DNA from 2 places in the Ornithinimicrobium humiphilum genome. Region 1 is predicted to be linked to the other one. Evidence: predicted binding sites of a transcription regulator. Region 1 holds the regulator's gene; the other holds the start of a gene.
What was found. The regulator Rex, encoded in region 1, represses fermentation and respiration genes when NADH is low (regulators of the CRP and FNR family bind a similar motif). The targets are predictions, from matches to a motif close to CTTGTGAANNNNTTCACAAG.
Positions count from the first base shown of each region.

Region 2: a site for Rex is predicted at 8,040-8,059, ahead of FB476_RS13050 (geranylgeranyl reductase family protein). Genes of this name have one in related genera too.

Region 1 covers NZ_VFPU01000001.1:485,279-499,522, forward strand. The annotation lists gene proC (pyrroline-5-carboxylate reductase) at 1-549, shown strand, start outside; gene FB476_RS02175 (GNAT family N-acetyltransferase) at 642-1,181, shown strand; gene FB476_RS02180 (acetoin utilization protein AcuC) at 1,273-2,460, shown strand; gene FB476_RS02185 (helix-turn-helix domain-containing protein) at 2,681-2,881, shown strand; gene FB476_RS02190 (30S ribosomal protein bS22) at 3,113-3,211, shown strand; gene FB476_RS02195 (glutaredoxin family protein) at 3,332-3,643, shown strand; gene FB476_RS02200 (redox-sensing transcriptional repressor Rex) at 3,819-4,481, shown strand; gene FB476_RS02205 (glutamyl-tRNA reductase) at 4,478-5,869, shown strand; gene hemC (hydroxymethylbilane synthase) at 5,908-6,954, shown strand; gene FB476_RS02215 (bifunctional uroporphyrinogen-III C-methyltransferase/uroporphyrinogen-III synthase) at 6,960-8,603, shown strand; gene hemB (porphobilinogen synthase) at 8,600-9,619, shown strand; gene FB476_RS02225 (MarR family winged helix-turn-helix transcriptional regulator) at 9,616-10,098, shown strand; gene FB476_RS02230 (hemerythrin domain-containing protein) at 10,102-10,728, opposite strand; gene hemL (glutamate-1-semialdehyde 2,1-aminomutase) at 10,912-12,237, shown strand; gene FB476_RS02240 (histidine phosphatase family protein) at 12,301-12,996, shown strand; gene FB476_RS02245 (TlpA family protein disulfide reductase) at 12,993-13,598, shown strand; gene FB476_RS02250 (cytochrome c biogenesis CcdA family protein) at 13,595-14,244, shown strand, end outside.
Region 2 covers NZ_VFPU01000001.1:2,756,229-2,770,472, forward strand. The annotation lists gene FB476_RS13015 (NADH-quinone oxidoreductase subunit G) at 1-1,218, opposite strand, end outside; gene nuoF (NADH-quinone oxidoreductase subunit NuoF) at 1,215-2,528, opposite strand; gene nuoE (NADH-quinone oxidoreductase subunit NuoE) at 2,525-3,370, opposite strand; gene FB476_RS13030 (NADH-quinone oxidoreductase subunit D) at 3,418-4,800, opposite strand; gene FB476_RS13035 (NADH-quinone oxidoreductase subunit C) at 4,797-5,618, opposite strand; gene FB476_RS13040 (NuoB/complex I 20 kDa subunit family protein) at 5,650-6,204, opposite strand; gene FB476_RS13045 (NADH-quinone oxidoreductase subunit A) at 6,278-6,640, opposite strand; gene FB476_RS13050 (geranylgeranyl reductase family protein) at 6,732-8,024, opposite strand; gene FB476_RS13055 (exonuclease domain-containing protein) at 8,295-8,963, opposite strand; gene FB476_RS13060 (DUF294 nucleotidyltransferase-like domain-containing protein) at 8,971-10,821, opposite strand; gene FB476_RS13065 (demethylmenaquinone methyltransferase) at 10,849-11,568, opposite strand; gene FB476_RS13070 (isochorismate synthase) at 11,607-12,929, shown strand; gene FB476_RS13075 (GNAT family N-acetyltransferase) at 12,967-13,476, shown strand; gene FB476_RS13080 (MFS transporter) at 13,452-14,244, opposite strand, start outside.

The DNA of each region.
Region 1 (14,244 bases):
GGGACGCTGGTGGTCTCGATCGCGGCCGCGATCACCACCGACTGGCTGGAGCGGCGCCTGCCCGAGGGCACCTCCGTCGTGCGGGTCATGCCCAACACCCCCGCGCTGGTCGACCAGGGCATGTCGGGCATGAGCCCGGGCAGCCACTGCACCCCCGAGCAGCTCGAGCAGGCGCGCACCCTGATGGCCAGCGTCGGGCGGGTCATCGTCCTCGACGAGTCCCACCAGGACGCCGTGACCGCGATCAGCGGCAGCGGCCCGGCCTACATCTTCTACGTGGTCGAGGCGATGATCGAGGCCGGCGTCCTGCTGGGGCTGCCGCGCGACACCGCCACCGAGCTGGTCGTCCAGACGCTCTACGGCGCCGCCACGATGATCCGCGAGACCGGGGCCCATCCCACCGTCCTGCGCGAGCAGGTCTCCAGCCCCGGTGGCACGAGCGTCTCGGCGCTGCGCGCGCTGGAGGACCACAAGGTGCGGGCCGCCTTCCTCACCGCGATGGAGGCCGCCGCGACGCGTTCGCGCCAGCTGACCCCGCCCTCGGACTGACCGGAGGACCACCCCGGGGCGACCCGACGCCGTCGCCATGATCGCCCGAGAGTGCCTCGCAACGGTTCCCGCCCGTGTGACAGAGTAGGGGCATGAGCGAGATTCACGTGCGCGTCCTCGACCAGGACGAGTGGGCCACCTACCGGGACGTCCGCCTCAGGGCCCTGCGTGAATCACCGGAAGCCTTCGTCGCCTCGGCCGAGGAGGAGGAGGCCTTCGCGGACGAGGTCTGGCAGGAGCGCATGAAGCGGTCCCGTCGGGTGCTGGCGCTGGACGGCGACGAGGTCGTCGGCGTCGTGAGCGTGGGCACCGGCCACCGCACCGGCATCCCGGGCGCCGGTGAGCTCTTCGGTCTCTGGGTCGACCCGCCCCGCCGCGGCACCGGCGTGGCCCGCAAGCTCATGGAGAAGGCCGCCAAGGTCGGCCGTGAGGTGGGCCTCAAGCAACTCGTCTACTGGGTGGGCACCGACAACGGCCGCGCCGTGGCGTTCGCCTCGAGCTTCGGCTTCCGCCCGACCGACGACCGCCGCCCGATGCGCATCCGCGGCGTCGACGAGGAGGACGCCGACGGCGAGGAGATGATGATGGTCTACCCGTTGACCGACACCGGCGGCGTCCCGACCTCCCTCTGACCGTCGGGCACGACCTTCCCGGCCCCGCAGGCAGCGCCCGCGGGGCCGGACCCCTGTCCACGACAGGCCGTCGCACGGATACCGTGGCCTCATGACCGCCACCTGGGTGATGTGGGACGAGCGCTACACGGCCTACGACTTCGGGCCGGGGCACCCCATGCACCCCTCGCGTCTGGACCTCACGCACCGGCTGGCCGACGCCCTGGGGCTGCTCGACCACGACGACGTCGAGGTCCGTCCGGTGGAGCCCGCGACCGACGAGCAGCTGCTCACGGTCCACAGCCCGGAGATGATCGAGGCCGTGAAGGCCGCCTCCGCCGATCCCGCCGCGGCCACCGGCCGGCACGGCGTGGGCACCGAGGACACCCCCGCCTTCCGGGGCATGCACGAGGCCTCGGCGCTGGCGGTCGGCGGCACGCTCGTGGCCGCCGAGGCGGTGTGGGCGGGCCGCGCCCGCCACGCGGTCAACATCGGTGGCGGCCTGCACCACGCGATGCCCACCTCCGCCAGCGGGTTCTGCGTCTACAACGACGCCGCCGTGGCGATCCACCGGCTCCTCGAGCTCGGCGCCCGCAAGGTGCTCTACCTCGACCTGGACGTCCACCACGGCGACGGGGTGGAGCGCGCCTTCTGGGACGAGGAGCGCGTCATGACGGTCTCCCTGCACGAGACCGGCCGCGCCCTCTTCCCCGGCACCGGCTTCCCGGGCGACACCGGGGGCCCTCGCGCGGCCGACTCCGCCGTCAACGTGGCGCTGCCGCCCGGCACCGGTGACGAGGGGTGGCTGCGCGCCTACCAGGCCGTGGTCCCCACGATCGCCCGCACCTTCGGCCCCGACGTGGTCGTGAGCCAGCACGGCTGCGACTGCCACTACTCCGACCCGCTGGCCCACCTGAGCGTGTCCATGGAGGCGATGGCCACCACCTACGCCTGGGTCCGCGACCTGGCCGAGGACGTCGCGGGCGGTCGCTGGGTCGCCCTCGGGGGCGGTGGCTACGAGCTCGTCGACGTCGTGCCCCGCGCCTGGACCCACCTCATCGGTGTCGCGACCGGTCGGCCGGTCGACCCGGCCACGCCCGTGCCGCAGGAGTGGCTCGACCACGTGCTGCGCACCTACGGCCGTGCGGGGCCCGAGCTCATGGGCGACCGTGACGGCCGCCCCATCCGCTACGGCGACTGGGCCGACGGCTACCAGCCCGAGGACCCCGTGGACTCGGCGATCATGGCCACCCGCCGCGCCATCTTCCCGGGATGGGGGCTCGACCCCTACCTCGACTAGGTGTCTGAGCAGGGGCGATGCGGGGCCGTACGGCACAGGAACCACATCCGTCCCACCCGTCCAGCTCGTCCCGTTCCGCGTGTCGCGCTGGACAATTCGTCGTCACCGCTTTCGCAAACACCCCAACTGCCCCTAGTGTTGCCCCGACAACAGAAGGTGGAGACGGGCCGGAGGGGAAGCCGCGACCGTCTCCAGCGCAACGAGAGACGGGATGCGTCCTATGGCAGAAGAGCGCCAGCTCGCCGAGATGACGTTCATGACCGTGGCCGAGGTGGCCGCGGTGATGCGCGTGTCCAAGATGACCGTGTACCGCCTGGTGCACTCCGGCGAGCTTCCGGCCGTCCGTGTCGGCCGGTCGTTCAGGGTCCCCGAGAAGGCCGTGCACGACTACCTCGACGAGTCCTACCACGGCACTGCCTGACCGGCCCCGGGGCGGCCCAGCCCGTGAGGGCCGGCCACGGACGACCTGCTTCCGTTTGGGCGACGACGCGCGACCGCGCTAGTCTTGGCGGGTTCGTCGTGCTCGAGAGGCGTGGCAGCGATGCCGCGGAGAGCGCCCCCGGGCCACCCGCAGGTGATCCGTCCAGCGCGGTCACCGTGCGCCTGCACGACGCCTGAGCACGACCACGACCAACGAGACGAAGGGCAGCCCATGGGCTCTGTGATCAAGAAGCGCCGCAAGCGGATGGCCAAGAAGAAGCACCGCAAGCTGCTGCGCAAGACGCGTCACCAGCGTCGCAACAAGAAGTGACCGGCTGAGCCGGAGCACCGCGGAAGGCGCCGACCCGACCGGGGATCGGCGCCTTCGGCGCGTCCGGGACCCGTGGGGGCGGGTCCGGGTCGGTGCGCAGGCTCCCACGAAGGAGCGGGTATGACGTGGCTGTCCCGGCTGCGCGGAGCGTCCCGGCGGGACGTCCCCGAGGCCGACGTCGTCGTCGTGTCCCGGCGGGGCTGCCACCTGTGCTCCGAGATGGAGCAGGTGGTCGCCGGCGTGCTCGCCTCGCCCGCCCGCGGGGCGCGCGCCGGACGGCTGCGCGTCCTCGACCTGGACGAGCTCGGCCGGGAGGACCCGCAGGCCCTGCAGCGGTGGACGACGCAGGTCCCGGTGCTGCTCGTCGACGGCCGCGAGGTCGCCCGCTGGCGGGTGTCCGCGGACGAGGTCCGCGAGGCCCTGCGGAGGTGACGCCCGGCGTCCGGGCGGACGCTGCGTCAACTGGTGACCGAGGTCACCCACCGCCGTTTTGGTTGAAACGGGAACTGATGCCTACAGTGTGGGGGTCCGCGTCGTGCCCGGTAGCGCGTCTGATATAAGGCCGCCCCCTCGACGCTCGCCGATGGAAGGAGCCGGTCCCGCGATGATGGCCGAGTCGACCCGACGCGGGGTGCCGGACGCCACCGTCGGACGGCTCCCCGGCTACCTCCGGGCTCTCACGGAGCTGGCGGAGCGCGGACGCGCCTCGGTCTCCAGCGACGAGCTCGCCGACCTCCTCGGCATCCGCTCGGCCCAGGTGCGCAAGGACCTCTCCACGCTCGGCTCCTACGGCGTGCGCGGCGTCGGCTACGACGTCGCCCGGGTCTCCGAGCAGATCGCGGCCGAGCTCGGTCTGGCCCAGGAGCGCCCCGTCGTCATCGTCGGGATGGGCAACCTGGGTCGCGCCCTCGCCGCCTACGACGGGCTCGCGCCCCGCGGCTTCCAGGTCGTCGCCCTCGTCGACAACGACCCGCGCCTGGTCGGCACCGAGATCGAGGGCCTGACCGTCGGCACGCTCGAGGGGCTCGACCCCGTCCGCACCCCGGTCGCGGTGGGCGTCATCACCACGCCCGCGTCCGCGGCGCAGGAGGTCGCCGACACCCTCGTCGGCCTCGGCGTGCGGTCCATCCTCAACTTCGCACCGGTGGTGCTCCGGGTCCCCGAGGACGTCCACGTCCGCGCGGTCGACCTGGCCACCGAGCTGCAGATCCTGGCATTCCACGAGCACCAGCGGCTGCTGGCAGACGCAAGGGGGAACGAGGTCGGATGAGTGTCCTGGTCGTCGGGCTGTCGCACCACACGGCACCTCTCGAGCTCCTCGAGCGCGCCGCGCTCGGGGCCGAGGGTGCCCGCGACCTCGCGGCCCGCGTGCACGCCCGGGAGCACGTCGCCGAGTCCCTCGTCCTGGCCACCTGCAACCGCCTCGAGGTGGTCGTGGAGGCCGAGACCTTCCACGGTGCCGTGTCGGCGGTCGGCGAGGCCCTGTGCGAGGTCACGGGGCTGACGCGGGACGACCTCTCCTCCCACCTCTACGTGCACTACGACGAGCGCGCCGTGGCCCACCTCTTCGAGCTGGCCTGCGGCCTCGACTCCCTCGCGGTGGGGGAGAGCCAGATCCTCGGCCAGCTGCGCGACGCCCTCGCCGCGGCCCAGCAGGACGGCCGGCTGGGCGCCAGCCTCAACCCGCTGCTGCAGCAGGCTCTGCGCGTGGGCAAGCGCGCGCACTCCGAGACCGCGATCGACCACGTCTCCCGCTCCCTCGTGTCGGCCGGGCTCGACCTCGCCCGCGGCGTGCTGCCCGACCTGGGCAGGGTGAAGGCGGTCGTCGTCGGGGCCGGGGCGATGTCCGGCCTGGCCGTCGCCACCCTGGCCCGCGCCGGCGTGAGCGACCTGACGATCGTCAACCGCACCCGTGAGAAGGCCGACCGGCTCGCCGAGCAGCACGGCGCCCGCGCCGGCGACTGGGTCGACCTGCCGCGCCTCGTGGGCACCGCCGACCTGGTGCTGACCTGCACCGGCGCGCTCGGCCACGTCGTCGAGGCCGACCTGCTCGCCCGCGCGCGGACCGAGCAGGGCCGCAGCGGTGCCCCGATGGTGCTCCTCGACCTCGCGCTGCCCCGCGACGTCGCCCCCGAGGTCACCAGCCTCGCCGGCGTGCACCTGTGGGGCCTCGCCGAGCTGCGTGACGAGATCGAGGCCACCGAGCGGGCCTCCCGCACCGACGGGCGGCGCACCGCCCAGGACGACGCCGTCGACGCGGTCCGCGGTCTCGTCGGCGCAGAGGTGGCCGGCTTCCTCGCGGAGCGCCGCGCCGCCCGTCTCGGCCCGACCCTCGCCGCGCTGCGCGCCCAGGCGGCCCGCGTGGTGGACGCCGAGATGGCCCGCCTCGACCAGCGCGTCCCGCACCTGCCCGACGACGAGCGCGTCGAGGTCCGGCGGACCGTGCAGCGGGTCGTCGACAAGCTGCTCCACACCCCGACCGTCCGCGTCAAGGAGCTGCAGAGGGGCGAGGTCCGCGAGCCCGGCGACTACGCCACCGCGCTGCGCGAGCTCTTCGACCTCGACCCCCATGACGTCGCGGCCGCGCAGGCTCCGCCGCTCGACGTGCCCGGTGTCGCCGCGGTCTCCGACCCCGCCCCGGCCGGAGGTGCGCGATGAGCGTCGGCTCGCTGCGTCCCGACGCCACCCCCGAGCGCATGCCGTGGGTGGCCCACGTCGGGCGTCCGCTGCGCCTGGGCACCCGGGCCAGCGCGCTGGCCACCAGCCAGTCGGAGTGGGTGGCCGACCGCCTCCGCGCCGCCGGGCACGAGGTCGAGCTCGTCCTGGTGCGCACCGAGGGCGACGTCTCGCGCGCCAGCCTCTCCGAGATCGGGGGCACCGGTGTCTTCGCCTCGGCGCTGCGCGACGCGCTCCACGAGGGCCGCATCGACCTGGCCGTCCACTCCCTCAAGGACCTCCCCACCGCCCCGGCCCCCGGCCTGGTCGTGGCCGCGGTCCCCGAGCGGGAGGACCCGCGCGACGCCCTCGTCGCCCGCGACGGCCTCACCCTGGCCGAGTTGCCCGCCGGCTCGGTCGTCGGCACCGGGTCGCCCCGCCGCGCCGCCCAGCTCGCCGAGCTGCGTCCCGACCTCGAGGTGCGTGACATCCGCGGCAACGTCGGCACCCGCATCGACTACGTCCGCAACGGCGAGCTCGACGCCGTCGTCCTCGCCTGCGCGGGGCTGTCCCGCCTCGGGCGGCTCGACGAGGCCACCGACCGGCTCGAGCTCACCACCATGCTGCCCGCCGCCGGCCAGGGCGCCCTGGCCGTCGAGTGCCGCGACGGCGACCGACCGTTCCCCGACCTCGACCCCGCGGCGGAGTTCACCGACGCCGACCTGGCACGCCTGCTGGTCGAGACCCTCGAGCACGCCCCGACCCGGGCGGCCGTCACGGCCGAGCGTGCCGTGCTGGCCCGGCTGGAGGCCGGCTGCACGGCCCCCATCGGCGCCTACGCCGCCCCGGCGTCGCCCTACCCCGCCCCCACGGGCGACCCCTTCACGGCGGAGCCCCACGTCCCGCCGCTGACCCTCGCTGTCTTCGTGGCGCTGCAGGACTCCCCGCAGCGCATGGAGCGGACCGGGACCGACCCGGTCCACCTGGGCCACACCGTGGCCGACACCCTGTTGAACCGTCTCGACCCCGGGAACCCCGCGCGCGCCGTCGCCGTGGACGACCCCGGGTCACACACCACCGGAGCGTGATCCCCGTGAGCACCCACGTCGCGTCCCTGCCCCTGCCCCCTCCCGCCACCACCGCGAGGGTGGCCTTCGTCGGGGCGGGCCCCGGCGACCCGGGGTTGCTCACCGTCCGAGCGCGCGACTACCTCCTGGCGGCCGACGCCGTGGTGGTCGACTCCGCCGACCAGGCCGAGCACCTCCGCGCCTGGACCCGCGAGGACGTCCACCTGGTCGTCGCCTCCGCGCCCGCCGGCCCCGACGAGGACGCCTCGGCCGACCCGGTCGTGCGGGCCGCGCGCCGGTTCGCCGCCCCCTCGCACCTGGTCGTCCGCCTCGTCGACGGCGACCCGACCGGCTTCGGCGGGCTCGCCACCGAGGCGCTGTCCTGCCGCGAGGCCGGCGTCCCCTTCGAGATCGTGCCCGGCGTCTCGACCGCCTGGTCCGTGCCCGCCTACGCCGGTGTCCCGCTGAGCGCCACCGAGAGCACCGGATCGCTGCACATGGTCTCCTCCCTCGACCCGCAGGTCGACTGGAGCCTCTCGGCCCGCGACGACGTGACCGTCGTGGTGCTCGGCTCCGGAGAGCACCTGGTGCGCGCCCTCCGCTCGCTCGCCGAGGCCGGTCGCGCCCCGCAGACGCCCGTCGCGCTCACCCAGCACGGCACCACGATCGCCCAGCACACCTCCGTCACCACGCTCGAGGCCGCCATCGCCGCGCTCGCCTCGGGCCGCAGCGAGTGCCCCGAGGCCTCGGTGGCCGTCGTCGGGCCGCAGGTCGAGCGCCGCGCCGAGCTGTCCTGGTTCGAGACCAAGCCGCTCTTCGGCTGGTCGATCCTGGTGCCCCGCACCAAGGAGCAGGCCGAGCCGATGACCGAGCGGATCGCCTCCTACGGCGCGACCGCCTCCGTGGTCCCGACCATCTCGGTCGAGCCGCCGCGCACCCCGCAGCAGATGGACCGCGCGGTCAAGGGGCTGGTCACCGGTCGCTACGAGTGGGTCGGCTTCACCTCGGTCAACGCCGTCAAGGCCGTCCGCGAGAAGTTCGAGGCCCTCGGTCTCGACGCCCGCGCCTTCTCCGGCCTCAAGATCGCCGCCGTGGGCGGCGTCACCGCCGAGGCGCTGCGCGCCTGGGGCCTGGAGCCCGACCTGGTCCCGACCGGCGAGCAGTCGGCGCTCGGGCTGCTCGAGGTCTGGCCGCCCTTCGACGAGGTCCTCGACCCGATCAACCGCGTACTGCTGCCCCGCGCCGACATCGCCACCGACACCCTCGTCGCGGGCCTGCAGGAGAACGGCTGGGAGGTCGACGACGTCACGGCCTACCGCACCGTCCGCGCCGCCCCGCCGCCCGCCCCGGTCCGCGAGGCCATCAAGGGCGGTGCCTTCGACGCGGTGTGCTTCACCTCCTCGTCCACGGTGCGCAACCTCGTCGGCATCGCGGGCAAGCCGCACCCGACGACCGTGGTGGCCTGCATCGGCCCGGCTACGGCCCGCACCGCCGAGGAGCACGGGCTCCGGGTCGACGTCGTCGCACCGGAGGCCAGCGCGCTGGCCGTCGTCGACGCGCTGGCCCAGCACGCCCGCGCCGTCGCCGCGGCCGCCCAGGCCGAGGGCCGGCCCGTCCTGCGTCCCAGCCAGCAGCGCGCCGCCGGGCGTCGGGCCCGGGCACGACGATGAGCGCGGACGGCGCCCGGGGACCGGTCGTCGCCGTCCCGCACGAGCGGCCCCGGCGCCTGCGCACCACCCCCGCGGTCCGGCGCCTCGTGGCGCAGACCCGGCTGCACCCGGCCGACCTCGTGCTGCCGGTCTTCGTCCGCGACGGCATCGACGAGCCGCAGCCCATCGGCTCGATGCCGGGCGTGGTCCAGCACACCCTCGACAGCCTCGTCGTCGCCGCGCGCGAGGCGGTGGCCGCCGGGGTGGGCGGGATCATGGTCTTCGGCGTGCCGCGCGACGAGGACAAGGACGCCGACGGGAGCGCTGGCACCGACCCCGACGGCATCCTCAACCGGGCGCTGGCCCGGCTGCGCGAGGAGCTCGGGAGCACCACGGTGCTCATGAGCGACCTGTGCCTCGACGAGTTCACCGACCACGGCCACTGCGGCGCCCTCGACGCCGCGGGGACCGTGGACAACGACGCCACCCTCGCGCGCTACGCCGAGATGGCGGTCGCCCAGGCCCGGGCCGGGGCCCACGTGGTCGGCCCGAGCGGCATGATGGACGGCCAGGTCCGCGTCGTGCGCGAGGCGCTCGACGGCGCCGGGCACGAGGACGTCGCCGTGCTCGCCTACACCGCCAAGTACGCCTCCGCCTTCTACGGCCCGTTCCGCGAGGCGGTCGCCTCCACCCTGCAGGGCGACCGGGCGACCTACCAGCAGGACCCCGCGAACCGGACCGAGAGCCTGCGCGAGCTGCGTCTGGACCTCGCCGAGGGCGCGGACATGGTCATGGTCAAGCCCGCCCTGCCCTACCTCGACGTCCTCTCGGACGTCGCGGAGGTCGCCGACGTGCCCGTCGCCGCCTACCAGGTCAGCGGCGAGTACTCCATGATCGAGGCCGCTGTCGAGCGAGGATGGCTCGACAGGGACCGCACCGTCCTGGAGACCCTCACCTCGATCCGTCGGGCCGGGGCCCAGGTGGTGCTCACCTACTACGCGGTGCACGCCGCACGCCTTCTCGGGGAGGGCCGATGAGCACGGACGAGGTCCGGTGGTTGGACGAGGAGGAGCAGCAGGCCTGGCGCTCGGTCCTGCGCGCCTCCCACCTGCTGCGGGTCGCGATGGAGAACGCCCTCGACGAGCACGGGGTCAGCATGGGCGAGTACGAGCTGCTCTCCATGGTCTCCGAGGCGCCCGGGGCCCGGATGCGGATGTCGGCGCTCGCCGACCTCGTCGTGCAGTCGCGCAGCCGGGTCAGCCACACCGCGACCCGCCTGGAGCAGCGTGGCTGGGCGCGCCGCGACCGCTCGACCGACGACGGCCGCGGGGTCGTCCTCGTCCTCACCGACGAGGGCCGGCGGATGATCGCCGAGCTGGCCCCGGTGCACGTGGAGAGCGTGCGCACGGCGCTGCTCGACCACATCACCCGCGACGAGTTCCTGGCCTACGGCCGGCTCATGGCGCGCGTCGTCCGGGCCACCCGTGGGCAGGACCAGGCCTCCGACGTCCGCTGACGCCTACCCGCGAGGTCCCACGAGGGCGGCCCGGCCGGCCTCGTAGCGGGACCGTCCGACCAGGCGCCAGAGCAGGCGGACCGGCGCCGGCAGGTGCTTGCGCTGCCACTGGGCCCCGCCGTCGGGCTGGGCGGCGAGGATGGCGCCCAGCTGGGCCCACGTCTTGCCCCTCGGGGTGGCGGCGCGCCCGTGCCGGCTGCCCTCGTCGATCTCGTCCTGGGTGAGCACCCGCTCCATCACCGGCACGATGTGCTCCTCCTCGTCGGGGAGGTGCTCGGCCAGCGCGGCGTCGATGCCCTCGAGGGCCGTCGTCACGGCGGCCGCGTCGGACGCGCGTCCGCCCGCCCGCCAGGCCGGCAGCGCCGCGTCGAGCTCCTCGAGGTGCACGAGCATGCGGGCGTGCTGCTCCTTCATGCGCCCGACGTGCAGCGCGCAGGCCGGGGCGCGCGCGTCGAGGGTGTCCCACAGCCGCGAGTCCTCGAACTCGTGGTGGGCGTGCAGGCTCGTCGACAGCATGGCGAGGTGGTCGCCGACGGTGTCCGCGTGGGCGGCGTCGCCGTCGGCCACCCCGGCGACCAGCGCCGGTCCCTCGCCGAAGCCGGCCCGGAACATCCGATGGATCTCGATCATGCCGCTGGCGTCGCACAGCCCGGGCCCACGCCCGCCGCCCGCCCCCGGGCTGCCGCGTCCTGGTGCCTCCCGATCAGGTGCCCCGCCCATGTCTGCTCCGTCCTGGAGAGGAGTGCCGCTCCTGCGACCGTAGGGCCGGGGCGGGCCGCGTGGCAAGAGGCCCCGCGTGGCAGGCTGGAGGACATGACCTCCGATGCCGCGCAGCCGTTCCCCGCCGACGCCCCCGCCTCCGCCGCCCTGCTCGAGCGGGCCCGGGCGGTCGTGCCGGGAGGGGTCAACTCCCCGGTGCGGGCCTACGGGTCGGTCGGGGGGACGCCGCGCTTCATCGCGCGCGGGGAGGGTCCTTACGTCGTCGACGCCGACGGACGGCGCTACGTCGACCTCGTCTGCTCCTGGGGGCCGATGATCCTCGGGCACGGGCACCCGCAGGTGCGCGAGGCCGTCGCCGGGGCGGCGGCGGAGGGCTTCTCCTTCGGCATGCCGACCGAGCGCGAGGTGCTCCTCGCCGAGGAGATCGTCTCCCGGGTGGAGCCGGTCGAGAGGGTCCGCCTCGTCAGCTCCGGCACCGAGGCCACGATGAGCGCGATCCGCCTGGCCCGCGGCTACACCGGCCGCTCGGTCGTCGTGAAGTTCGCCGGCTGCTACCACGGCCACGTCGACGCCCTGCTGGCCTCGGCCGGCTCGGGCGTGGCCACCTTCGGGCTGCCCGACAGCCCCGGGGTGCCGGCCAGCGCCGCCGCCGAGACGATCGTGCTGCCCTACAACGACCTGGCCGCCGTGGAGCGCGCCTTCGCCGAGCGGGGATCGGAGATCGCCGCCGTCATCACCGAGGCGGCCCCGGGCAACATGGGCGTCGTCCCGCCCGCGCCGGGCTTCACCGAGGGCCTGCGGCGGATCACCGCCGAGCACGGGGCGCTGCTGGTCAGCGACGAGGTCATGACCGGCTTCCGCGCCTCCGCGGCCGGGTGGCTGGGGCTCGAGGGCGTGCCGGCCTCCGGGGCCCCCGACCTGTTCACCTTCGGCAAGGTCATGGGCGGCGGCTTCCCGGCCGCGGCCTTCGGCGGCCGGGCCGACGTGATGGCGATGCTCGCCCCCGAGGGCCCCGTATACCAGGCCGGCACCCTGTCCGGGAACCCCGTGGCGGCCGCCGCCGGCCTGGCGACCCTGCGGGCCTGCACCCCCGAGGTCTACGCGCGCCTCGACGTCGTCGCCGACGCCCTGACCGCAGCGGTGACCGAGTCCTTCGGGCGACACGGCATCGCCCACCGCGTCCAGCGCGTGGGCTCGATGTTCAGCGTCTTCTTCCGCGAGGGCGAGGTGCGCGACTACGACGACGCCCGGCAGCAGGACGCCGAGCGGTTCGGCCGCTTCTTCCACGCGATGCTGCGTCGCGGCGTGCACCTGCCGCCCTCCTGCTACGAGGTGTGGTTCGTCTCCGCCGCGCACGACGACGCGGCCGTGGAGGCCACGGTGCGGGCCATCGAGGAGTCGGCCGCCGAGATCGCCTGAGGTGCCCCGGGGGCCCAGGACGGCCCAGGGAGGTCACAGCCGGCGCATGGGACAATCGAGGGCATGTCCCCCGCCCGTGAGCCGCAGGCCCTCCCGGACGGCACCCCGGTGACCGTCGTGCACGTCATCCGGCACGGGGAGGTCCACAACCCCGGCGGCGTGCTCTACGGCCGCCTGCCCGGCTACCGCCTCTCCGAGCGCGGCCGTCAGATGGCGCAGGCCACCGCCGACTCCCTCACCGACCGTGACATCGTCGCCGTCGTGGCCTCGCCGCTCGAGCGTGCCCAGGAGACCGCGGCCCCCATCGCGGCCGCCCACGGTCTCGAGGTCGGCGTCGACGACCGCCTCGTCGAGTCCGCCAACCACTTCGAGGGCCTGTCGGTCGGCCAGGGGGAGGGGGCGCTGTGGCGTCCCCGCCACTGGAAGGCCTACACCAACCCCTTCACCCCCTCCTGGGGCGAGCCCTACGCGCAGATCGCCGAGCGCATGCTCGCGGCGCTCGAGGACGCCCGGGCCGGCGCCGAGGGGCACGAGGCCGTGCTCGTCAGCCACCAGCTGCCGGTCTGGACGCTGCGCCGTGCCCTGGAGCGCAAGCGGCTCTGGCACCACCCCCGCCACCGCGAGTGCACCCTCGCGTCGGTGACCAGCGTGCTCTTCCACGGCCCCACCCCGGTCGACATCTCCTACGCCGAGCCCGCCGCGCACCTGCTGCCCGGCGCCCTCGACGTCACCGGCACCTCCACCGAGGTGATCGGGTGACCACCTCCGCGTGGCGCCGCACCGTCGGCGCGCTCGCCGCCTCCGCGCTGCTCCTCGCCGGCTGCGGCGGCGACGGCGACTCCATCAACGACCAGATGCGCTCGGGCGACCAGAAGGGCTACGTCGCGGGTGACGGCACCGTCCAGGCGCTCGCCCCGGACGAACGCACGACCGTCCTCACCCTCGAGGGCACGACGCTCGAGGACGAGCCCTGGTCCTCCACCGACCACCTCGGCGAGGTCGTCGTCATCAACGTCTGGGGCTCCTGGTGCGGGCCCTGCATCCAGGAGACGCCCGACCTGGAGGAGGTCGCCACCGCCTTCGCCGAGGCCGGCGAGCCGGTGCAGTTCATCGGCGTCAACAGCCGCGACTCGGTGCCCAGCGCGCTGGCCTTCCAGCAGAAGTACGACGTCTCCTACCCCTCCCTCCAGGACGACGGCGGCCGCACCCGCGCCCAGCTGGAGGGGCTCGCGGTCGCGACGCCGACGACGATGGTGCTCGATCCCGAGGGCCGCCTGGCCGCGCGCGTGAGCGGCCCGGTCGAGGCCTCGACGCTGCGTGGGCTCGTCGAGGACGTGCTCGCCGGGGACGGGGCCCGGTGAGCGAGCTCGTCCTCTCGGGGCCGCTGCTCGGGGCGGTCCTCGTCGCCGCCCTCGCGGGGCTGGTCTCCTTCGCATCCCCGTGCGTGCTGCCCCTCGTGCCGGGCTTCCTCGGCTACGTCGGGGGTATGACGTCCACCGGCACCTCCTCGCGCCGCCGCCTCGTCGGGGGCGCGTTGCTGTTCGTGCTCGGCTTCACCGTCGTCTTCCTGCTCATGAGCGTGGCCATCTCCTCCGTCGGCCTGGCGCTGACCGAGCACCAGGGCCTGCTGCTGCGCGTCGCCGGCGGCGTCGTGATCGCCCTGGGCCTGGTCATGCTCCTGCAGCCCGGTGCCCGGTGGCAGGTGCGCTGGCGCCCCGCCGCCGGCCTGGCCGGGGCCCCGCTGCTCGGGGTCGCCTTCGGCCTCGGCTTCAGCGCCTGCACCGGCCCGGCGCTCGCCGCGATCCAGACGCTGGGCACCTCGATCCTGCCGGGCGACGACCAGCTGTGGCGGGCGCTCGTGCTGGGCACGGCATACAGCCTGGGCCTGGGGCTCCCCTTCCTCCTCGTGGCCGCCGGGCTGGGCTGGGTGACCCGCGCCTCGCGCTGGCTGCGCGACCACTACCTCGTCGTGCAGCGCGTCGGGGGCGGCCTGCTCGTGCTCCTCGG
Region 2 (14,244 bases), 2.3 Mb from region 1:
GCTGACGTCCCGCGAGCCGACGACGTGGGCGGCCAGGAAGTCGGCCTCCTCGGCGCTGTGCGGGCGGGCGCGCATGTCGACGTCGTTGGTGCCGAGGGCCACGCGGGCGAGCTTGGCGTAGGCGTAGGCGTCCTCGACGGTGGCTCGGCCCCCGACCAGCACGCCGACACCGCCGGCGGTGCGCGCGGCGGTCAGGCCGCGGGCGGCTTCCTGGTAGGCGCGGCGCCACGGGACGACGGCGTAGCTGCCGTCGGCCTCGCGGACGACCGGGTCGTGCAGGCGGTCCGGCAGGGTCGGGTAGGTGAAGGCCCACCGACCCTTGTCGCAGTTCCACTCCTCGTTGACCTGCGGGTCCTCCAGCGCCATGCGGCGCAGCACGCCGCCGCGGCGGTGGTCGGTGCGGATCGCGCAGCCGGAGGCGCAGTGCTCGCAGACGCTCGGCGTGGAGACCAGGTCGAACGGGCGCGCGCGGAAGCGGTAGGCCGCACCGGTAAGCGCGCCGACCGGGCAGATCTGCACGGTGTTGCCGGAGAAGTAGCTCTCGAAGGGCTTCTCCTCGTAGATGCCGACCTGCTGCAGCGCACCGCGCTCGATCAGCGCGATGAACGGGTCGCCGGCGATCTGGTCGGAGAACCGGGTGCACCGGGCACACAGGATGCAGCGCTCGCGGTCGAGCAGCACCTGGCTGGAGATGTTGACCGGCTTGGGGAAGGTGCGCTTGACGTCGTCGAAGCGCGAGGTCGGCCGGCCGTTGGACAGCGCCTGGTTCTGCAGGGGGCACTCGCCGCCCTTGTCGCAGACCGGGCAGTCCAGCGGGTGGTTGATGAGCAGCAGCTCCATGACGCCGTGCTGGGCCTTGTCGGCCACGGCGCTGGTGTGCTGGGTGCGCACGACCATGCCCTCGGAGGCCACCATGGTGCAGGATGCCTGCGGCTTGGGCATCGGCTTGACGTTGCCCTCGCGGTCCGGGAGCGAGACGTCGACCAGGCACTGGCGGCAGGCGCCGACCGGGTCCAGGAGCGGGTGGTCGCAGAACCGGGGGATCTGGATGCCGACGGTCTCGGCGGCGCGGATCACCAGGGTGCCCTCGGGCACGGTGACGTCCACGTCGTCGATCGTCAGCGTGATCGTGCGGACGTCCGGCTCGTCGGGGGTCGCCGCGTCGCCACCCTCGGTGACGGCGTTCCCGCCCGCGGCGGGAGAGGTGTTGACGGTCATGCGGACAGCGTCTCCTTCGCGAACAGCGTCGAGCGCTCGGGCGGGAACAGCTCGTACCACGGGGTGTGCATGCCGGCCTCGAACTCCTCGCGGAAGTACTTGATCGCGGAGGTGATCGGGCTGGTGGCGCCGTCACCGAGCGCGCAGAAGGCCCGGCCGAGGATGTTGTCGCAGATGTCGTCCAGCTTCTCGATGTCGCCCGGAAGGCCCTTGCCCTCCTCGAGACGGTGCATGATCTGCTTCAGCCAGTAGGTGCCCTCGCGGCAGGGGGTGCACTTGCCGCAGGACTCGTGGGCGTAGAAGTCGGTCCAGCGCGCCACGGCGTGGACGACCGAGGTTGTCTCGTCGAAGATCTGCAGCGCGCGGGTGCCGAGCATCGAACCCTCCTTGGCGACCGACTCGAAGTCGAGCGGCACGTCGAGGTGGGCGTCGGTGAACAGCGGCGTCGAGGATCCGCCCGGCGTCCAGAACTTCAGCGCGTGGCCGTTGCGCATGCCGCCGGCCATGTCGATGAGCTCGCGGAGCGTGATGCCCAGCGGCGCTTCGTACTGGCCCGGGCGGTTGACGTGGCCGGAGAGGCTGAAGATGCCGAAGCCGGTCGACTTCTCGGTGCCCATGTCGGCGAACCACTCGGGACCGTGCAGCACGATCGGCGGGATCGAGGCGATGGACTCGACGTTGTTGACGACGGTCGGGCGCGCGTAGAGACCCGCCACCGCCGGGAACGGCGGCTTGAGGCGCGGCTGGCCGCGGCGGCCCTCGAGCGAGTCGAGGAGCGCGGTCTCCTCGCCGCAGATGTAGGCGCCCGCGCCGGCGTGCACGGTGATGTCGAGGTCGAAGCCGGTGCCCAGGATGTTCTTGCCCAGGTACCCGGCCGCGTAGGCCTCCTCCACCGCGCGCAGCAGGCGGCGGTAGACGTGGACGACCTCGCCGCGCAGGTAGATGAACGCGTGGTTGCAGCCGATCGCGTAGCTGGTGATGATCATGCCCTCGACGAGGAAGTGCGGGGCGGCCATCAGCAGCGGGATGTCCTTGCAGGTGCCCGGCTCGGACTCGTCGGCGTTGACGACGAGGTAGCGGGGGCCGCCGTCCGGCGGGGGCAGGAAGCCCCACTTCATGCCGGTCGGGAAGCCCGCACCGCCACGGCCGCGGAGGCCGGAGTCCTTTGCCGCCTGCACGAGGTCGGCCGCCGGGGTCTCGAGGGCCTGGCGCAGCGCCTGGTAGCCCTCGTTGTCCTCGTAGGTCGCCAGCGTCCAGGACTGCGGGTGGTCCCAGAACTTCGTCAGGATCGGGGTCAGCTGGGTGCTCACTGTCCGTCCTCCTTCGTCTCCGGCAGCTCGTCGGCCTCGTTGGCCGGGGTGTTGACCGAGCCGTAGCCGCCGCGCTCGACGTCGCCGTCCTCCGCCTGCGGGGTGGCCTCGGTGTCGGTGGTCGTGCCGTCCTGCTGCTCGCCGGGGGCAGCCCAGCCCTGCTCCTTGGCCAGGCGGGTGCCCTGCAGCGACGCCTCGCCGGCGCCGACGCCCTCGTCCGCGAGCCCGTCCGGGAAGCCGGCGAGGACCCGGGAGACCTGCTTGAAGGTGCAGACGCGCGAGGGGCCGCGCGTGGGGGCGACCGGCTCGCCGGAGCGGAGGCGGTCGACGACCTGCTTGCTCGACTCCGGGGTCTGGTTGTCGAAGAACTCCCAGTTGACCATCATCACGGGCGCGAAGTCGCAGGCCGCGTTGCACTCGAGGCGCTCGAGGGTGATCTTGCCGTCCTCGGTCGTCTCGTCGTGCCCGACCCCGAGGTGCTCGCTGAGCTCGTCGAAGATCTGGTCGCCGCCCATGATGGCGCAGAGCGTGTTGGTGCAGACGCCGACGGTGTAGTCGCCGTTGGGGTGGCGCTTGTACTGCGTGTAGAAGGTCGCCACGCCGCTGACCTCGGCGGTCGTCAGGTCGAGCTGCTCGGCGCAGAAGTTCACGCCGCGGCCGGTGACGTAGCCGTCGACCGACTGGACCAGGTGCAGCATTGGCAGCAGGGCCGAGCGCTTCTGCGGGTAGCGGGCGATGATCGCCGCCGCGTCGGTGCGCAGCTGCTCAAGGACCTCGTCGGAGTAGGGCTCGTCCGAGGCGTGCAGCGGCGTCTGCGGGTGCAGCGGCGACTCGGCGAACATCGTCTCGTGGCGCTCCACGGCACCTCCCTGCGCGTTGTGAGTCGTGCTCACCGGTCCACGCCTCCCATCACGGGGTCGATCGAGGCCACGGCGACGATGACGTCGGCGACGAGGCCGCCCTCCGCCAGCGCCGAGGCCGCCTGCAGGTTGTGGAAGCTGGGGTCGCGGAAGTGGGCCCGCCAGGGTCGGGTCCCGCCGTCGGAGACCACGTGCACGCCGAGCTCGCCCTTGGGCGACTCGATGGCGTGGTAGGCCTGGCCCGGCGGCACCCGGAAGCCCTCGGTCACCAGCTTGAAGTGGTGGATGAGGCCCTCCATGGACTCGCCCATGATCTCGCGGATGTGGTCCAGGGAGTTGCCCTGGCCGTCCGCGCCGACCGACAGCTGCGCCGGCCAGGCGATCTTGCGGTCCTCGACCATGACCGGCTGGCCCTGGCTCGCGCGCAGGCGCTCGATGGCCTGCTCGGCGATGCGCAGCGACTGCCACATCTCGTCGAAGCGGATGACCACACGGCCGTAGGCGTCGGCGTCGCGCCGGGTGATGACGTCGAACTCGTAGGTCTCGTAGCCGCAGTAGGGGTCGGACTTGCGCAGGTCGTGCGGCAGGCCGGTCGAGCGCAGGATCGGACCGGTGACGCCCAGCGCCATGCAGCCCGAGAGCGACAGGTGGCCGACGTCGACGGTGCGACCCTTGAAGACGGGGTTCTCCAGGAGGAGCAGCTCCATCTCGCGGATGCCGCGGCGCAGGTCCGGCAGCTCCTTCTCGAGCAGGTCGAGGTGCTCGGGCAGCACGTCCTGGGCCACGCCGCCGGGGCGGACGTAGGCGTGGTTCATGCGCAGGCCGGTGACGGCCTCGAAGAACCGCAGGATGCGCTCGCGCTCGCGGAAGCCGATCGTCATGATCGTCGTCGCGCCGAGCTCCATACCGCCGGTCGCCAGGCAGATGAGGTGGGAGCCGATGCGGTTGAGCTCCATCATCAGCACGCGGATGTCGCTGGCACGCTGCGGGATCTGGTCGGTGATGCCGAGCAGCTTCTCGACCGCGAGGCAGTAGGCGGCCTCGTTGAAGATCGGCGTCAGGTAGTCCATACGGGTGCAGAACGTGGTGCCCTGCACCCAGGTGCGGTACTCCATGTTCTTCTCGATGCCGGTGTGCAGGAAGCCGATGCCCGCGCGCGCCTCGCGCACGGTCTCGCCGTCCAGCTCCAGCACGAGGCGGAGCACGCCGTGGGTCGACGGGTGCTGGGGACCCATGTTGACCACGATGCGCTCGGCGCCCAGCGCCGCGACCTCGTTGGCCATCTCGTCCCAGTCGCCGCCGCCGCCGACGGTGTAGGTGGGGGTTTCGTCCTCCGGACCGCCGGGCGTGCCGTAGTAGTCCTGGGAGGTCTCCGCGCTCTCGCCGGTGCGCGTCGTGTCGTGGGTGCTCACGTGTAGCTCCTGCGCTGGTCGGGGGCGGGGATGGTGGCGCCCTTGTACTCCACCGGGATGCCGCCGAGCGGGTAGTCCTTGCGCTGCGGGTGTCCCGGCCAGTCGTCCGGCATGAGGATCCGGGTCAGGCCCGGGTGGCCCTCGAAGACGATGCCGAACATGTCGAACGTCTCGCGCTCGTGCCAGTCGATGCCCGGGTAGATGTCGACGATCGACGGGATGCGCGGGTCGGCGTCGGGGCAGGTGACCTCGAAGCGGACGCGGCGCGTGCCGTGGGTGATCGAGACGAAGTGGTAGACGGCGTGCAGCTCTGCGCCGGTCTGCTCGGGCCAGTGCACCCCGGAGACGCCGGAGGTGAGCTCGAAGCGCAGGCGCGGGTCGTCGCGCAGCGGGCGGAGCAGGTCGCGCAGGTGGTCGCGGTGCACGACGAGCGTCAGCTCGTTGCGGTCGACCACGACCTGCTGGACGCCGGCCTCGAAGGCCGCCGGGGCGGCGTCCTGGAGGGCGTCGACGACCTCGTCGAAGTAGCTGCCGTAGGGCCGCTCGGCGGAGCCGGGGTAGAGCACCGGCACCTCGAGGCCGCCGAAGCCGGAGGTGTCGTTGCCCAGCGACGAGCCGAACATGCCCTTCTTGCGGGCGACCACCACGGGCTGGCCGGGGCGGCCGTGCTCGGCCGGCACCGACGCGGCGCCGGTCTCCTGGGCCAGGGTCGTGTCGACCTTCTGGTCCTCGGTCTGCGTGGGCTGGGCGGCCTCGTCGCGCGTGGTCTCCTGCGCGGGCGGGGTCTTGTCGGGCGTCTCGGGTCCGGTGGAGGTCACGCCGCGTTCCTTCCTGGCTGCACGGTGGTCGTCACGGGAGCAGGCCCTTCATCTGGTGCGTCGGCACGGCGGCCAGCGCGGCGGCCTCGGCGGCCCGGGCCGCCTCCTCGCGGTTGACCGAGAACTTGAACTCGCGGATCTGGCGCTGCAGCTCCAGGACCGAGTTGAGCAGCATCTCGGGCCGCGGCGGGCAGCCGGGCAGGTAGATGTCGACCGGGACGATGTGGTCGACGCCCTGCACGATCGCGTAGTTGTTGAACATGCCGCCGGAGCTGGCGCACACACCCATCGAGATGACCCACTTGGTGTTGGGCATCTGGTCGTAGACCTGGCGCACGACCGGGGCCATCTTCTGCGACACGCGACCGGCGACGATCATCAGGTCCGCCTGGCGCGGGGTGGCGGCGAAGCGCTCCATGCCGAAGCGGGCGATGTCGTAGTCGGGGGTGCCCACGGCCATCATCTCGATGGCGCAGCAGGCCAGACCGAAGGTCACCGGCCACACGGAGTTCTGGCGCAGCTGCCCGACGAGACCCTCGACCGTGGTCAGCAGGATGCCGCCAGGAATCTTGTCCTCAAGACCCATCTGTCTCAATCCATCCTTCCGCCGGCCCGGGAGGATCCCGGGAGAGCCGGCACTACGTCATACCCGCTGCTGGTCAGTCCCACTCCAGACCGCCCCGGCTCCACTCGTAGACGAACGGCACGGAGACCACGACGAGGAAGAGCACCATGGCCAGCACGGAGAAGAGCCCGACCTGGTCGAAGGCGACCGCGAACGGGTAGAGGAAGAGCACCTCGACGTCGAAGACGATGAAGAGCATCGCCGTCAGGTAGAACTTGATCGGCACCCGGCCGCCCTCGGCCTGCGGCGTGGGCTGGATGCCGCACTCGTAGGCCTCGGCCTTCGCGCGGTTGTACTGCGCCTTGCCGAGCAGCCCGCCCCCGAAGACGGAGCCGAACGCGAAGAGCGCACCGAAGAACAGGAAGAAGAGGACCGGGAGATACGGGTGGTAGTCCATCAGAGCCTGGACTCCTTTCGGGAGGTGCTCGGCGTCGTGCACTCGGTGTCAGGGGTCGGACCGGGACCCAGCCTAGTGGTCTCGGACGAGGTCATGCGGCAGGCACCATCCTGGTCAGCGCGTTGATGACGCGGTCGTCCAGGCCGCCCCCGCGCTCCTGCGGGAGGTTGGCCATGATCTTGAGCAGCAGCCGCATGAGCGACTTGCGCGGCAGACCGTAGCGCACGGCCAGTCGCATGATCTCGGGCTTGCCGATGAGCGTGGCGAAGTGGCGGCCCAGCGTGTAGTAGCCCCCGAGCTCGTCCTTCATCACCTTGGGGTAGGACTGCAGGACCGCCTCGCGCTCGCCCGGCGTGGTGCGGCGCAGCGCGGAGGCGATGATCTCGGCCGAGTGCCGGCCGGACTCCATCGCCTCGGCGATGCCCTCGCCGTTGAACGGGTTGACCATGCCGCCCGCGTCGCCGGCGAGCAGCAGGCCACGGTCGTAGAGGGGCTGGCGGTTGAAGCACATCGGCAGCGCCGCACCGCGGATGGGGGCGAGCTGGGTCTCCTCGCTGATCCCCCACTCCTCCGGCATCGCCGCGACCCAGCGGCGCATGACGTCGCGGTAGTCGAACGTGCCGAAGGCCTCGGCCGTGTCGAGGATGCCGAGGCCCACGTTGGCGGTGCCGTCCCCGAGGGGGAAGAGCCAGCCGTAGCCGGGCATCAGCACGTCCTCGCCGTCGTCGCCCTTGGTCCACAGCTCCAGCCAGGACTCGAGGTAGTCGTCGTCGTGACGGGGCGTCTGGTAGTAGGTGCGCACGGCCACCCCCATCGGGCGGTCGTCGCGCTTGGGCCGGTCCATCGACAGCGAGAGGCGGCTGGAGTTGCCGTCGGCGGCCACGACGATGGGGGCGCGGAACTCGCGCGTCTCGCCGGTCGCCCGGCCGTTCTCCCCCATGACCTTGGCGGTCACGCCGCAGATGTGGCCACGGTGGTCGAGGATCGGCTCGTGGACGTTCATCCGCTCGTGCAGGCGGGCGCCGCGCGACTCCGCGTGGCGGGCGAGGATCTCGTCGAGGTCCATGCGGCTGCGGACCAGGCCGTAGGACGGGAAGGTCTCGCTGCCGGGCCAGTCCAGCTCCATGCGGACGCCGCCGCCGAGGATGCGCAGACCCTTGGTGCGGTGCCAGCCGTCCTCCTCGCGGGTCGGCACACCGAGGTGGATCAGCTCGCGGACGGCGCGGGGGGTCAGGCCGTCCCCGCAGACCTTGTCGCGCGGGAAGGCGCTCTTCTCCAGCAGCAGGGTGTCGACCCCGTGGGAGGCGAGATAGGCGGCGGTCGCGGAGCCGCCGGGGCCCGCCCCGACGACGATCACCTCGGCCGTCTCGACCTGTCCACTCACGTTGTCTGCGCCTCGCTTGTGCCAACTTTCACGAACAACGGACCAGTCTAGGACTCGTGTCGGGGCGCCCCAGGTCAGGCCCTCCTGATCCGGATTAGGACATGCTCACTTTCCTAATCTGGCCGTCTCCCACTCACCTCACGTCGTTGTCAGGTTGGACTGATGCATCGGTCCATCCTGACAACGACGTGTGGGAAGTGCCCTGGCCGGACGACGCACCCGGGGTATGCCGTGGGCCGGGCCGGCTGCTGCCACCCCTCCGGCGGGGGGTCAGCTCCGGACGTCGCCGAGCACCACAGGTCGCCCCAGCCGCTCCTCGAGCACCGCGCACTGGGCCAGGAACAGCTCGGCGCAGGCGATGGCGTCGACGACGGCGGAGTGGGCGCGGTAGCGCGGCAGCCCGTGCCGCACGCGGCAGGCGTCCAGGCGCACGGCTCCCGCCGCGTGCGGGGTGCCGCGGAGCAGCCGACGCTCCACCTCCAGGGTGTCGACGACCGGCACCCGCAGCGGCGCTCCCCAGGCCTCCCTGCAGGCGGCCCCGAGGAAGGTGGTCTCGACGCGGGAGAAGTGGGCGACGAGGACGCGGCGGACCGGTCCCGGTCCAATCAGCGCGGTGACCACCTCGGGCAGCACCTCCTCCAGCGTCGGGGCGGAGGCGAGCGCGTCGTCGGTCAGACCGTGCACGACCGCCGAGTCGCCGACGTTCCCGCGGGGACGGACGGGCAGGTGTCGCGCACCGCCGAGCACGACCTCGCCGCCGCGGACCGGTACCCACCCCACCGAGAGCACCTCGTGGCGCCGGGGGTCGAGACCGGTGGTCTCCAGGTCGAGGGCGACCAGCTCGAGCTCGGCCACCGGGGTGTCCCGTGCCGGCTCTGCCGCGGCCTCGAGGTCCGCCAGCGGCCCCGGCGACGCCGGACGCCGCAGCAGGTCGCGCATCCCCACCTCAGGGCACCTGCGGGAGCCGGGTGGTCAGCCAGTGCTGGGCCGACCGCACGACCTGGAAGGCGTCGCGCAGGTGACGACGGTCGAGGCTGCCGAGGGTGGAGGGGTTGAGGTGGTTGTCCGGCGTCAGCCCCTGCCGGGCCTGCTCGGCCTGGTGCCGCAGCCGCAGGTAGGACATGAGCTCGAAGGCGTCGATGAGGTCGGTGGCCGCCTCCGCCGAGAGCACGCCGCGGGCGCGCGCCACGGCGAGCCGCTCGGAGGTCGGCAGCACCGGCGAGGCGGCGCGCAGCGCGTGCACGCGCGCGATCTGCACCACGGCGGAGATGCCGCGCTTGATGTCGAGGGTGTCCCGGTGCTCGCCGGCGTCCTCCAGCACGAAGCCGCGGAAGAAGCCGATCGGCGGGCGCTGCCTGGCCGCCTGGCCGGTGAGGTAGGCCAGCAGCAGCTCCGACCGCGACCCGAGGGCGACGACGTCGTCGCGCAGGGCGGTGACGAGCGCGGTGTCGCCGTGGACCGGCCGCATGTCGTAGAAGATCGCCGCGGCGAGCACGGCGTCGGGCTCCGGCTCGTGGGACCAGCGGCCGAACTCCCGCCGCCATCCCCGGGCGGTGGTGCGCCAGCGCGGGTTGGTGGCCATGACGTCGCCGGGGCAGCGCTCGCGGCCGCAGGCCTCCAGCCCGGCGACCACGCGCTCGGCCAGCATCCCCCACCACGGGTGGGAGGGGTCGGCGTCGTCGGCGAGCACCATCGCGTTGTCCTGGTCGCCGGCGAGCGCGAGCTCCTCCCGCGCCGCCGACCCCAGCGCCACCCAGCACCAGGACGCGGGCGCGGGACCGAGCTCGGCCTCGGCGATCTGGATCAGCCGCACCGTCAGGGCGTCGGTCAGCGCCGCGGTCACCCGTCCGATGTCGGCCGCGGTGGCGTCCTCCTGCACCAGCTGGTCGACGATGCGCGGCACACGCCCGGCCAGCCTCACCACCCCCTCGACGTCGGTCTGCCGCTCGAGGTCGGTGACGAGGTAGACCGGGTTGGAGCGCTCGAGCCGCACCAGGTCGGTGGTGGTGACCAGGCCCGCCACCGCGTCGTGCTCGTCGAGGACGGGCAGGTGGTGGATGTTGCGGCCGGTCATCTCCAGCAGGACCTCGAGCGCGAGCGCGTCGGCGCGGACCGTGACCGGGTCGGGCGTCATGACCTCCCGCACCGGGCGGTCGGGCGACACCTCGGCGGCGAGCACCCGCCTCCGCAGGTCGCGGTCGGTGAGGATGCCGACGAGGCGACCGTGCTCCATGAGCAGCAACGACGACACCCCGGCCTCGGCCATCGCCCTGGCGGCCTCGGTGATCGACACGTCGGGCGAGGCCGTCACGGGCGTCACCCGCAGCAGGTCGCGGACCGACGTTCGGAAGACCGCCGAGCCCCGTTGCGGCTGCTGCAGCTGGCCGAGGGCCGAGCGCAGCCGCTCGCGGTGGGTGGCGGCGAAGTGGACGGCGACCGGCTCGTGCTGCTCGAGCAGGTCGTCGACGTAGGGCTGGGGGATGGTGATGAGGAGGGTGTCCTCGATGGCGGTGACGTCATATCTCGTCGGGGCCTTCTCGATGAGGGCGGACATCCCGAAGCACCCGCCGGCCCCGACCCGGTCGACGAGGCGGGTGCCGTCGGTGATGTCGACGGCGCCGGAGCGCACGACGAAGAGCCGGTCGTTGGTCAGCCCGGCGCGCAGCACGAGGCTGCCGCGCCGGGCGTAGCGCAGCGTGCAGCGCGTCGGGAGCTCGTCCAGGACGGTGCCGGGCAGGCTGTCGAAGGGCGGGTGGGCCGCGAGGAAGTCACGGACCTCGGCGAGCTCGACCTCCATGTCGTCCCCTGCCCTTCCGCCCCGGGCTCAGCTCAGCGGACCCGGCCGGTCCGGGGCCACCGCGTGGTGGATCGCGGCGATGCCCCCGGTGAGGTTGCGCCAGCGCACCTGCTGCCAGCCCGCGTCGCGGACGCGCTCGGCGAGCGCCTTCTGGTCGGGCCACTCGCGGATGGTCTCGGTCAGGTAGACGTAGGAGTCGGGGTTGGAGCTCACCCGGCGCGCCACCGCGGGCAGCGCCCGCAGCACGACCTGGTCGTAGACGGTCGAGAGGACCGGCACCACCGGCTGGGAGAACTCGCAGACGACGAGCCGCCCGCCCGGGCGCACCACGCGCAGGAAGTCGCGCAGCGCGGCGTCCACGTCGGCGACGTTGCGCAGGCCGAAGCTGATCGTCACGACGTCGAAGGACCCGTCGGCGAAGGGCAGCGACATGGCGTCGGCGGCCGTGAAGGGCAGGTCGGGCCGGCGGCGGTAGCCCTCGCGCAGCATGCCCAGGGAGAAGTCGGCGGGCACGACCTGCACGCCCCGGTCGGCGTAGGGCTCGCTCGAGGTGCCGGTGCCCGCGGCGATGTCGAGGACCCGCTCCCCCGGCCGCGCGGCGACGGCCCTGGCCACCGAGCGGCGCCACAGGTGGTCGATGCCACCGGTCAGCACGGTGTTGGTCAGGTCGTAGCGGCGGGCGACGTCGTCGAACATCTCGGCGACCTCGTGCGGCAACTTGTCGAGACTGGCGCGCGACGGGCTCATGACCACCATCCTCCCAGACCCACCTACAGTGGTGGCCCGTGCCGTCCAATCCGCTGCCCTCCCGCCTGCGCGTCCGCACCGTCCCCGTGGACGTCACCGGCGACCTGCTGACCCGGATCCCGGACGAGGTCGACCCGCGCGAGGTCGTCACCTGGCTCCGCGAGGGCGACGGCATGGTCGGCTGGGGTCGCGCGGTGACCGTGCGGACCTCCGGTCCCGCCCGCTTCGCCGACGCCGAGTCCTGGTGGGACCGGGTCCGCGAGCTCGCCGAGGTCGAGGACGAGGTCCGCGACGCCGGCAGCGGGCTGGTCGCCTTCGGCTCCTTCGCCTACTCCCCCGCCTCGGCCGACGAGAGCGTGCTCACGGTGCCGCGCGTGGTCGTCGGGCGCCGGGACGGCCAGGGCTGGGTCACCCACGTCGTCCTCGACGACGAGCCGTGGCCGCCGGCCCATCCCGCCGAGATGCTGGCCCGCTCCAACCCGCGGATCGACGAGCTCGACCCGGTCGTCGAGACCCCCGGCACCGTGCCGGCCGAGCGCTGGCCCGAGGTCGTCGGCCGCGCCGTCGAGCGCATCACCTCCGGCGCCGTGGAGAAGGTCGTGCTCGCCCGCGACGTCACGGTGCGCCACCGCGACGGCGACGTCGTCCGCGTCGCCCCGGTGCTGGAGCGGCTGCAGCGGCGCTATGCCGCCACCTGGACCTTCGCCGTCGACGGCCTCGTCGGCGCCACCCCGGAGATGCTCGTGCGGCTGCAGGGCGGACGCGCCCGGTCCCGGGTGCTGGCCGGCACGATCCGCCGCGGCGCCGCCGCCCTGCACGAGACCCCGCAGGGCGACCCCGAGCATCCCGTGGACCCGCGGCTGCGCCTGGTGAGCAGCGAGAAGGACCTGGACGAGCACGCCTACGCCGTGCGCTCCGTCGTGGAGGCCCTCGCCCCGCACTGCTCCGACCTGCAGGTCCCGACGGCGCCCTACGTCCTGGAGCTGCCGGACGTCTACCACCTGGCCACCGACCTCACCGGTCGGATGCGCAGCGGCGCCACCTCGCTGCGGCTGGCCGCCGCCCTCCACCCGTCCGCCGCGATCTGCGGCACCCCGACCGCGGCCGCGGCAGCGGTCATCGCCGAGCTGGAGGGCATGGACCGGGGTCGCTACTCCGGCCCGGTCGGCTGGGTGGACGGGGACGGCGACGGCGACTGGGGCATCGCGCTGCGCTGCGGCGAGCTCGCTCCCGACCGCCGCTCGCTGCGGATCTTCGCCGGCGGCGGCATCGTCGCGGCCTCCAACCCGCACGCCGAGCTCGCCGAGACCGAGGTCAAGCTCACCGCGATGCGTCACGCCCTGGGCCTCGCGACGCGCTGACCCGACCCGCCCGCGCCCGTGGGGCAGGATGGGGCCGATGAGCCTGGTCCTGCGTCCGCCGACCGTCGACGACGAGGAGCCCCTGCGCGCCCTGCACGCCGAGCTGCTGCCCGAGGGGTTCGAGGTGCTGCTCGCCGAGGGCACCTGGTCCGAGATCCTGGCCCAGGTGCGTCGCGAGGCCGAGGGGACCGACCTGCCCGAGGGACGGGTGCCGGCCGACTTCCTCGTCGCCGAGGTCGACGGGGAGATCGTGGGGCGGGTCTCGATCCGCCACCGCCTCACCCCCTTCCTGCTCGCCGAGGGCGGCCACGTGGGGTATGCCGTGGCACCGGCCCACCGCCGCCGCGGCCACGCCACGGAGATGCTGCGGCAGTCCGTGGCCCGGCTCGCCGCGCTCGGCGTGGACCGGGTGCTCGTGACCTGCGACGACGACAACCTGGCGTCGGCGCGCACGATCGAGGCCAACGGCGGGGTCCTCGAGGACGTCGTCCCCACGGGCCCCGGCCGCCCGGCGAAGCGCCGCTACTGGATCGACGCCTCGCGCTGACGCCGGCGCGAGCGCTCGCGCATGACGGGCGCCAGCGCCGACATGAGCAGCAGGAAGCCGACGACGAGCAGCAGCGCCCGGTCCAGGCCGACGACCTCGGCGAGCACGCCGATGCTCGGCCCGCCGAAGAGGAAGGCGCCGTAGGCCACCGTCGAGACCGTGGTGATCGCGCGGTTGCCCCGTCCGGGCACCTCGCCGGCCGCGGACATCGCGGCGGGGAAGATCGTCGAGATCCCCAACCCCCACAGCAGCGCACCGACGAGGGCGAGCACCAGCGAGGGGGCGCTGGCGACGAGGATGATGCCGGCCGCGGACAGCAGGCCGCCGCCGCGCACCAGCACGGCCCGGCCGAAGCGGTCGATGACCGGCCCGCCGACGACCCGCCCCACGGTCATCGTCACGTTGAAGGCCGTCAGCACCAGCGCGCCCCAGGCCTCGGGGGCGGCGTGCACGTCGACCAGCACCAGGGCCAGCCAGTCGTTGGCCGCGCCCTCCCCCAGCGCCGCGGACAGGCAGACCAGACCGATGAGCACCTCGACCCCGGTCAGGCCGCGGCGGGCGACCGGCCCGGTCTCCTCGTCCCCACGCTCCTCGACGTGCTCCTCCGGCACGAAGCGCGCCGCCCCGAGCAGGGCGACGACCGCTGCCGCGGCGGCCACGACCGGCAGCTGCATCAGACCGACCCCGCGCCAGGCCGCGAGGGCCCCGATCCCGGCCCCGACGACCGCGCCGGCGGAGAACGCCGCGTGGAAGTAGGGCATCCAGGAC